DNA from 2 places in the Streptomyces sp. NBC_01006 genome. Region 1 is predicted to be linked to the other one. Evidence: riboswitches for the same ligand, from Rfam matches in the RefSeq annotation. Region 1 holds a riboswitch; the other holds the start of a gene.
The links. A riboswitch is a leader RNA that binds a small molecule or an ion and turns the genes downstream of it on or off. The one in region 1 is predicted to bind cobalamin.
Positions count from the first base shown of each region.

Region 1 (5,062 bases):
CGGACGGTCCGCAGCGTGACCAGGTCGGGGCGGGCGGCGGCGAGCCGGCGCGAGGGCTCCCAGGGGGCGAGCGTGTCGTCCGGGCCGTGGAAGATCAGGACCGGGACGCGCAGCGCCGCGGGGTCCGAGCCGGGCGCCGCCCGGTCGGTGCGCAGCCCGGCGCGCCCCTCGGCGGCCCGTACCGCGAACGGGACCAGCGCGGCCGGGGTGCGGCGGGCGGCGATGAGCGCGCGCAGGGTGGTGTGCCAGTCGAGCACCGGCGAGTCCAGTACGAGCCCGGAGATCCGGTCGGCGAGCGCCGAGCGCTCGGCGGCGTGCAGGGCCATGGCGGCCCCGGTGGACCAGCCGTGCAGGACGACGCGGCGGGCGCCGTAGCGCACGGCGTAGCGGATGGCGGCGTCCACGTCCCGCCATTCCGATTCACCGAGGTGGCCGAGACCGTCCGGTGAGGCGGGGGCCCCGAGGTCGCCGCGGTAGGCGAGGTCGAGGACGGGCATCCGCTGGCGGTGCAGGAACGGCATGACCACCATCGGGTGCTCGCGGCCGGCACCGAGCCCGTGCACGGTGATCACCCAGGTGTCGCGGGCGGCGGGCACGAACCACGCGGGCAGTCCGCCGAGCTCGCCGGGGACGTCCACGTCGGCGTGGTCGAGCCCGAGGGCGGTACGGGGGTTCCCCACGTGGACCTCGGGGGTGAGGGTGACCCGGGCGCCGGGGTCGAGGCTGCCGTGGGTGACGGCGAGGAGCCTGCGTACGACGGTGTCCGGGCCGTGGTCGACCCCGTCGAGCACGGACCCGACCACGGCGTGCACCCCGGGGGCGCAGAGCCCGTACGCACCGGGGCGCAGGGAGGCCAGCGAGCGGGTCAGCGTGATCTGCCCGGAGCCGATGGAGTGGACGCTGAGCCGCGGCCCGCCGGGCAGGGGGCGGCCGGGCTCGTGCCGCAGGGCGGCGTCGGCGGCGTACCGGCCGGCCGCGACCGCGGCGGCGCCGGCCCCGACGAGAGTGGTCGCGACGGCCGCGGCCGTCGCTGTGGCGGAAGGCACGGCTCCAGTGTCGGGGCGGGAGGGCGAGCGGGCCACTGGAGCGGAATGCTCCGATTGGGGCCGGACGGGGGCGGGAAGAGATGCCCGGGCGGTCCGGCGGGCCCGCGGGCCGAGAGTGATCTACATCTCCCCCCGAAGCCCTCCGGGGCGGGCCCGGGGGCCTCGGATCCCTTGTGGAGCCACGCGGTTACCCGCCGTTGACGTGCATTAATCGCCGTATCAGCCGCAAAATGGGGATGAAGGTCCCGATGACACGATGGTCCAGTACACCGCTCCGCCCGAGTCAGTTCACCTTCCGTTCATCCAGGTTGCCTACGGTCGCCGAGCCACTGACGTCAAACAGAAGCCTGGGTAAATGGAGCACATAACGCTTCTCCTCGGGATCGTGATCATCACCGCTCTCGTGTTCGACTTCACGAACGGTTTCCACGACACAGCCAACGCGATGGCCACCACCATCTCGACCGGCGCCCTCAAGCCCAAGACGGCGGTGGCCATGTCCGCCGTGCTCAACCTCGTCGGCGCGTTCATGTCCGTGGAGGTCGCCAAGACGATCTCCAAGGGCCTGGTCAACGAAGAGGGCATCCAGCCAGAAGTGATCTTCGCGGCCCTCGTCGGCGCGATCCTCTGGAACCTCGTCACCTGGCTGGTCGGACTCCCCTCCAGCTCCTCCCACGCGCTGATGGGCGGCCTGGTCGGCGCGGCCGTCGCCTCCGCCGGCCTCGGCGCCGTCAACGGCGGCACGCTCGTCACCAAGGTGCTGCTCCCCGCGGTCGCCGCGCCGATCGTGGCCGGTGTGGCCGCGATGCTGGCGGCCAAGGTCACGTACAAGCTCGGCGGCAAGGTCGGTGGCAAGACCGCCACCAAGGGCTACCGCGCCGGGCAGATCGCCTCGGCCGGTCTCGTCTCCCTCGCGCACGGCACCAACGACGCGCAGAAGACGATGGGCATCATCACCCTGGCGCTCATCGCCGGCGGCGCCCTGGACTCCGGCGCCAACCCGCCGGTCTGGGTCATCATCTCCGCCGGCATGGCCATCGCCCTGGGCACCTCCCTGGGCGGCTGGCGCATCATCCGCACCATGGGCAGCGGCCTGACCGACCTCCAGCCGCAGCAGGGCTTCGCCGCCCAGACCTCGGCCGCGAGCGTCATCCTGGCTTCCTCCACCCTCGGCTTCTCCCTCTCCACCACCCACGCGTGCTCCGGCGCCGTCATGGGTGCGGGCCTGGGCCGCAAGGGCGGCGTGGTCCGCTGGTCCACCGCCACCCGCATGTTCATCGCTTGGGGCCTGACCCTGCCGGCCGCGGCCGCCGTCGCCTCCGGTGCCGAGCTGGTCATGCGCACCGGTGACGTCGGTGTCGCCGCCGTCGCGCTCTTCCTGATCGCCTCCTGCGTCGCCATCTGGGTCATCTCGCGCCGCCAGGTCGTCGACCACAGCAACGTCAACGAGGTGCAGCCGGCCGTGGCCGAGGAGCCGGGTGTCGTCACCACGGCCATGGCCGCCGTCACCGTCCCGCCGACCGTGGCCGCCGAGGCCGCTGCCGAGGCGGCCGCCGGTACGACCGCCGCGGTCACGGACGAAGCCCTGAAGGCCACCATCCCGGCGGCCGCTCCGACGACGCCCGCGGCTCCCGCCGCAGCGGTCTGACCCCGAGAACGACAGAGGAATCCGCAGTATGAAGATCGACTGGGCAGCACTCGGCTCCGTCTTCGGGGTCAGCCTCTCCGCCACCGTCGGCCTCGTGGCCCTGTTCACGCTGGGCCTGGTGGGCCTCTCCAAGCACGAGGCCGCCACCGAGCAGGGCGGCACCGCCACCCTCGCCCGCAGCGGCGCGTACGCCTCCTTCGCGCTCGTCGCGGCGGCCGTGGGGTACGGGATCTACCTGATCATCAGCTGACCTGATCCGACCGATCGGGGCACGACGTGCCAAAGCTCCCTCCGGGTTTCCCGGGGGGAGCTTTCGTACGTCCGTGACCCGTGTCTGTGACCTGCCTCGCCGCAGGTCAACGGCGAGTTGACGGGCCTTCGCGGTGCGTGGTGGACTGCCCGAGCCAATACGGCGGCATGGAGAGGAAGTCCGGTGCGAATCCGGCGCGGTCCCGCCACTGTCACCGGGGAGCACGCGGCATGTGCGCCGTGCGCCCCGGGAGCCAGGAACTCCCACCGCCGGACACGTCGAACCAGGGCGCGGACCCTGAGTGAGGACATACCTGCACCATGCGTGCCGACCGCGTCTTCGCGTACGGCGCCACGGCGGGCCTGATCGGCGACCGGATCCTCGGTGATCCGCGCCGAGGGCACCCCGTGGCCGCCTTCGGACGAGCCGCCGCCGCCGTCGAGCGCGCCCTGTGGCGCGACGACCGCGGCCGGGGCGTCATACACACCCTCCTGTGCGCCGGGGGCGCGGCCGCCGTCGGCGCGCTGGGCGCCCGCGCCGCGCGCTCCCGGCCCGCGGCCGCCCGTATCGCCCTGACCGCGGCGGCCACCTGGGCCGTCGTCGGCGGCACCTCGCTGGGCCGGGAGGCCCGCGCCATCGGCGGGGCGCTCGCCGCCGGGGACGCCGAGGTGGCCCGCGAGCGGCTGCCGCACCTGTGCGGGCGCGATCCCCAGGCCCTGGACGAGCAGCAGATGGCCCGCGCCGTCGTGGAATCGGTCGCCGAGAACACCTCCGACGCGGTGGTCGGGGCCCTGGTGTGGGGCGCCGTCGCCGGTGTCCCGGGGCTGCTGGCCTTCCGCGCCGTGAACACCCTGGACGCGATGGTCGGCCACAAGTCGCCGCGCTACCTGCGCTACGGCTGGGCCTCGGCCCGGCTCGACGACCTCGCGGGCTGGCCGGGCGCCCGGCTGACCGCCCTGGCCGCCGTACTGGCCGGGCCCGACCGGCGGGGAGCCGTACGGGCCTGGCGGGCGGACGCCGCCGAGCACCCGAGCCCGAACGCCGGGCCCGTGGAGGCCTCCTTCGCCGGGGCGCTCGGCGTACGGCTGGGGGGCACCCTGGCGTACGGGGGGCGGGTCGAGCACCGGGCCGTGCTGAACGGCGAGGCGGGGAGGCCGGTGCAGGTCGCGGACATCGAACGCGCGGTGCGGCTGTCGCGTCAGGTGACGTGGCTGGCGCTGGGGGCGTGTGTGGCACTGCGCTGTGCGGTGTCGCACGGCATACGGAAGGGACGCGGATGAGCGGCGGGAAGCTCGGCGGGGGACTCCTCGTCGCGGGCACCACATCGGACGCGGGCAAGAGCGTGGTCACGGCGGGCATCTGCCGCTGGCTGGCCCGGCAGGGCGTGAAGGTGGCGCCGTTCAAGGCGCAGAACATGTCGCTGAACTCGTTCGTGACGCGCGAGGGCGCCGAGATCGGGCGCGCGCAGGCGATGCAGGCGCAGGCGGCGCGCGTGGAGCCGACGGCGCTGATGAACCCGGTGCTGCTCAAGCCCGGCAGCGACCGCAGCAGCCAGGTGGTGCTGCTGGGCAAGCCGGTGGGCGAGATGAGCGCCCGGGGCTACCACGGCGGGCGGCAGGAGCAGCTTCTCGGTGTCGTCACGGACTGCCTGGAGCAGCTACGGGGCACGTATGACGCCGTGATCTGCGAGGGGGCGGGCAGTCCGGCCGAGATCAACCTGCGCCGGACCGACATCGTGAACATGGGCATCGCGCGGGCCGCGCGGTTCCCGGTGGTCGTGGTCGGGGACATCGACCGCGGCGGGGTCTTCGCCTCGTTCTTCGGGACGACGGCGCTGCTGTCGCCGGAGGACCAGTCGCTGATCGCCGGATACATGGTCAACAAGTTCCGCGGCGACGTGTCGCTGCTGGAGCCCGGCATGGAGATGCTCCGCTCCCTGACCGGGCGCGGGACGTACGGCGTCCTCCCGTTCCAGCACGGTCTGGGCATCGACGAGGAGGACGGGCTCCGGGTCTCCCTGCGGGGCGCGGTGCGCGAGTCGGTCGTGGCCCCGCCGGTCGGCGAGGACGTGCTGCGGGTCGCGGTGTGCGCGGTGCCGCTGATGTCGAACTTCACGGA
Region 1 covers NZ_CP108700.1:2,257,617-2,262,678, forward strand. The annotation lists gene OG509_RS10220 (alpha/beta hydrolase family protein) at 1-1,046, opposite strand, end outside; gene OG509_RS10225 (anion permease) at 1,402-2,694, shown strand; gene OG509_RS10230 (hypothetical protein) at 2,723-2,944, shown strand; cobalamin riboswitch at 3,069-3,227, shown strand; gene OG509_RS10235 (cobalamin biosynthesis protein) at 3,265-4,224, shown strand; gene OG509_RS10240 (cobyric acid synthase) at 4,221-5,062, shown strand, end outside.

Region 2 (5,062 bases), 4.2 Mb from region 1:
CCTCCAGGCCGCGGCCGTACGCGTAGCCGCCCCAGACCGTGTAGACCTCCGCGAGGTCGGCGTCCGTACGCCAGTCGCGGGAGTCGATCAGCTGGAGGATGCCGGCGCCGTACGTGCCCGGGCGCGAGCCGAAGATACGGGTCGTCGCGCGGCGCTCGTCGCCGTGGACGGCCAGGTCGGCTTGCGCGTGGGCCCGGACGTAGTTCTGGTCCGCGGGCTCGTCCAGGCTCGCCGCCAGCCGGACCGCGTCGTCCAGCAGGCCGATGACGTGCGGGAACGCGTCCCGGAAGAAGCCCGAGATGCGGAGGGTGACGTCGATCCGGGGGCGGGCGAGTTCCGCGAGGGGGATCGCTTCGAGCCCCGTGACGCGGCGCGAGGCCTCGTCCCAGACCGGGCGGACGCCGAGCAGGGCGAGGGCCTCGGCGACGTCGTCGCCGGAGGTGCGCATCGCGCTCGTGCCCCACAGGGACAGGCCCACGGAGGCCGGCCACTCGCCGTTGTCCGTGCGGTAGCGGGTGAGGAGGGAGTCGGCCAGGGCCTGGCCCGTCTCCCACGCGAGGCGGGAGGGGACGGCCTTCGGGTCCACGGAGTAGAAGTTCCGGCCCGTGGGGAGGACGTTCACCAGGCCCCGGAGGGGGGAGCCCGAGGGGCCCGCCGGGACGAAGCGGCCGTCCAGGGCGCTCACCACGTGCGCGATCTCGTCCGTCGTGCCGGCCAGCCGCGGGACGACCTCGCGCGCCGCGAAGTCCAGTACGGCCGCCACGTCCGCCGAGTGACCGGCCGCGACCGAAGCCACCGCCTCCGGCGCCCAGTTCGCGTCCTCCATCGCCTGCACCAGCGCGCGGGCCGTCTCCTCCGCCTCGTCGGCGGTCGTCCGGGTGGCCGCGGACTCGTCGAGGCCGAGCGCCTCGCGCAGGCCGGGCAGGGCCGTCGTACCGCCCCAGATCTGGCGGGCGCGCAGGATCGCGAGGACCAGGTTGACCCGGGCCTCGCCGGTCGGCGCGCCGCCCAGGACGTGCAGGCCGTCGCGGATCTGGGCGTCCTTGACCTCGCACAGCCAGCCGTCGACGTGCAGCAGGAAGTCGTCGAAGCCGTCGTCGTCCGGGCGCTCCGCCAGACCCAGGTCGTGGTCGAGCTTCGCGGCCTGGATCAGCGTCCAGATCTGCGCGCGGATGGCCGGCAGCTTCGCCGGGTCCATCGCGGAGATCTGCGCGTACTCGTCGAGGTGCTGCTCCAGGCGCGCGATGTCGCCGTACGACTCCGCGCGAGCCATCGGCGGCACCAGGTGGTCGACCAGGGTGGCGTGCACGCGGCGCTTGGCCTGGGTGCCCTCGCCCGGGTCGTTGACCAGGAAGGGGTAGATGAGGGGGAGATCGCCGAGCGTGGCGTCCGGCGCGCAGGCAGCGGACAGGCCGGCGTTCTTGCCCGGCAGCCACTCCAGATTGCCGTGCTTGCCCAGGTGGATCATCGCGTCGGCGCCGAAGCCGCCGTCCTCCGCGCGCGCCTGGATCCAGCGGTACGCGGCCAGGTAGTGGTGCGAGGGCGGCAGGTCCGGGTCGTGGTAGATCGCGATCGGGTTCTCGCCGAAGCCGCGCGGCGGCTGGATCAGGATGAGCAGGTTCCCGCGGCGCAGGGCCGCGAGGACGATGTCGCCCTCCGGGTTGGCCGAGCGGTCCACGAACATGTTGCCCGGGGCCTCGCCCCAGTGCTGCTCCACGCTGCCGCGCAGCTCGGCCGGGAGCTCGGCGAACCACCGCTTGTAGTCGGCGGCCGGGATCCGGACCGGGTTGCGGGCCAGCTGCTCCTCGGTCAGCCAGTCCTGGTCGTGGCCACCGGCCTCGATCAGGGCGCGGATCAGCTCGTCGCCGTCGCCGGAGACCAGGCCCGGGATGTCCTCGACGGGGCCGAAGTCGTAACCGCCCGCGATGAGGGTGCGCAGCAGTTCCACGGCGCTGGCCGGGGTGTCGAGGCCGACCGCGTTGCCGATGCGGGAGTGCTTGGTCGGGTACGCGGAGAGGACGAGCGCGACCTTCTTGTCGCGGCGCGCGATGTGCCGCAGCCGGGCGTGCCGCACCGCGATGCCGGCGACGCGGGCGGCGCGCTCGGGGTCGGCCACGTACGCCGGCAGCCCGTCCTCGTCGAACTCCTTGAAGGAGAACGGGACGGTGATCAGGCGGCCGTCGAACTCGGGCACGGCGACCTGCGTCGCGGCGTCGAGCGGGGACAGGCCCTCGTCGTTCTCCTCCCAGGCGCTGCGCGAGCCGGTCAGGCACAGGGCCTGGAGGATCGGGACGCCGAGCGCGGCGAGCGCGCCCGCGTCCCAGGACTCGTCGTCGCCGCCGGCCGAGGCCGTGGCGGGCTTGGTGCCGCCCGCCGCCAGGACCGTGGTGACGATCGCGTCCGCCGACTCCAGCTCGGCGATCAGCTCCGGCTCGGGGCTGCGCAGGGAGGACACGTACAGCGGTACGGGCGTACCGCCGGTCTCCACGATCGCGTCGCACAGGGCGTGCACGAAGGCGGTGTTGCCGCTCATCTGGTGGGCGCGGTAGTAGAGCACCGCGATGCGCGGGCCGTACGGGCGCACCGGGGTGCGCTCCAGCGGGCCCCAGGTGGGCGCGGCGGCGGGCGGCTCGAAGCCGTGGCCGGTGAGCAGCACGGTGTCGGAGAGGAAGCGGGCCAGCTGGTCGAGGTTGGCGGGGCCGCCGTGCGCGAGGTAGCCGTGCGCCTCGGCCGCGATTCCGATCGGGACCGTCGAGGCCTCCATCAGCTGCGCGTCCGGGGCCTGTTCGCCGGTGAGGACGACCACCGGGCGGGTCTGCGCCGGCGCCAGGAGCAGGTCGAGGCCGTCCTGCCAGGCGCGCAGGCCGCCGAGGAGGCGTACGACGACCAGGTCGACGCCGTCGAGCAGGGCGGGGAGGTCGTCGAGGGGAAGGCGGGAGGGGTTCGCGAACCGGTACGGCACGGGGCCGTCCGCGGCGGCGCGGGCGCTGAGCAGATCGGTGTCGGACGTCGACAGCAGCAGGATCATGCGGCGGCATGCCTTCCTCGGGGTTTCCGCGCCCCGGGCAGTGTGGACAGCGGGAGTTCCTGACTCACCCGGCGGATCGCTCCGCAGGGTTCACAGTGGCGGGACCGCGCCGGATTCGCACCGGGCTTCCTCCCAGCGGGCCACGTGGCTCCGCCGGTGGTCATCTTAGGTGGCCTTCTCCCTGGCCGGGAGTGGGGGTGGCCCGCGCCCTGGGAGCGGATCCGGGCAGGTCGGGCGGAGGGTGGGGCGGAAGGGGCGGGTGGTGACGGACACAGGTCGGGGTCGGTGAATCGTGGGTATGCTCGCCGCCATGCCGCCCCAGCCCCCTTCCGCCGCACCGCGGGACGAACCGGTCATACGTGACCGCGGTGACGCCTGTCCCGGTGCGCTGCGGCTGCACGCGGCGGACGACGGGCACCTGGCCCGGATCCGGATACCCGGCGGGATGCTCGACGCGGAAGCGGCCCTGCTGCTGGCCGATGCGGCGGACCGGCTCGGCGACGGGCACATCGACCTCACCTCGCGCGGCAACGCGCAGCTGCGCGGGCTCGGCGCGAGCTGCGGCGGCGAACTGCAGACCGTGCTCGTGCGCGCCGGGCTGCTGCCCGCCCCCACCCACGAGCGGGTCCGCAACATCGTCGCCTCGCCGCTGACCGGCCTGGACCGGCGCGGTCTGCCCGACGTGGCGCCCTGGGCCCGGGAGCTGGACCGGCTGCTGTGCGCGAGCGAGCCGGCCGCCGGGCTGTCCGGGCGCTTCCTGTTCGCCCTCGACGACGGCCGCGGGGACGTGACCTCGCTCGCCGCCGATGTGAACCTGGCCGCCGTCCGGGACGGGGGCCGGGCCCTGCTGTGGACGGCCGGCGCGGCGGACGCCCTGCTCGTGGCCGCCGCCGATGCGCCGAGGGCCGCGCTGGTGGCCGCCTCGTACTTCCTCGACGCCGTCCGCCAGGCCGGTACCCGGGCCTGGCGGGTCTCCGAGCTGCCTGCCGAACAGGCTCTCCGTTCCGATGAGTTGGGCGCTCGGCTGGCCGCCGCCGGGGTCTCGGCCTCCGTGGTACGGGGCCGCGCCGCCCTGCGCGGACCGGCCCCCGAACCGGGCGTGGTCCAGGGCCCGGGCGGCGACGCCGCGCTCAGCGTGTTCGCGCCGCTGGGCCGTCTGACCACCGCGCAGTGGCGCAGGCTGGCCGGCCTCACGGGCCGTCTCCGCCTGACCCCCTGGCGCGGGATCGTCGTCCCCGGCCTGCCCGCCCACGCCGCCGAGGGCGCACTCGCCGCCCTCGCCGAGGCCGGGCTCGTGACCGGCCCCGAGGATCCCTGGCGGTCCGTCACCGCCTGTACGGGGCGGCCCGGTTGCGCGAAATCCCTGGCGGACGTACGCGCCGACGCGCGTGCCGTCGTGGCGCAGCAGGCGGAGGCCGAGGCCCAAGGCGAGGCGCAGGCCCAAGCCGAGGCGCAGACGCACGCGCAGGCGACCCGCCCGCTGCCCGTGCACTGGTCCGGCTGCGAACGCCGGTGCGGGCACCCCCGCGGCACCGCCTGGGCGGACGTGGTCGCCACCGCCGACGGGTACGACCTGTCCGCGGCCGGCAGCGCCCCGCGCCGCGGTCTCCCGCCCTCCGAACTTCCCGCGGCCCTCGCGGCCGTACGCCGCACCACCTCCCACGACGCAGCGAAGAAATGAGCGAGTACACAGTGTTCGAGTACGAGAAGGACGGCGCGGCGATCTACCGCCAGTCCTTTGCCACGATCCGCGCCGAGGCGGACCTCTCCGGGCTGCCCGCCTCCGTCGCCCAGGTCGCGGTGCGCATGATCCACGCCTGCGGAATGACCGACCTGCCCCGGGACCTCGGCTACACCCCGGACGTCGTGCTCCGCGCGCGGGCCGCGCTGAACGCGGGCGCGCCGATCCTCTGCGACGTGCAGATGGTCGCCAGCGGCGTCACCCGCAAGCGGCTGCCCGCAGGAAACGAGGTGATCTGCACCCTCTCCGACCCCGCCGTGCCGGCCCTCGCCGCCCGGATGGGCACCACGCGT
Region 2 covers NZ_CP108700.1:6,487,528-6,492,589, forward strand. The annotation lists gene cobN (cobaltochelatase subunit CobN) at 1-3,028, opposite strand, end outside; cobalamin riboswitch at 3,061-3,199, opposite strand; gene cobG (precorrin-3B synthase) at 3,339-4,709, shown strand; gene OG509_RS29420 (precorrin-8X methylmutase) at 4,706-5,062, shown strand, end outside.
Region 2: another riboswitch for cobalamin. It lies ahead of cobN (cobaltochelatase subunit CobN); the one in region 1 lies ahead of OG509_RS10235 (cobalamin biosynthesis protein).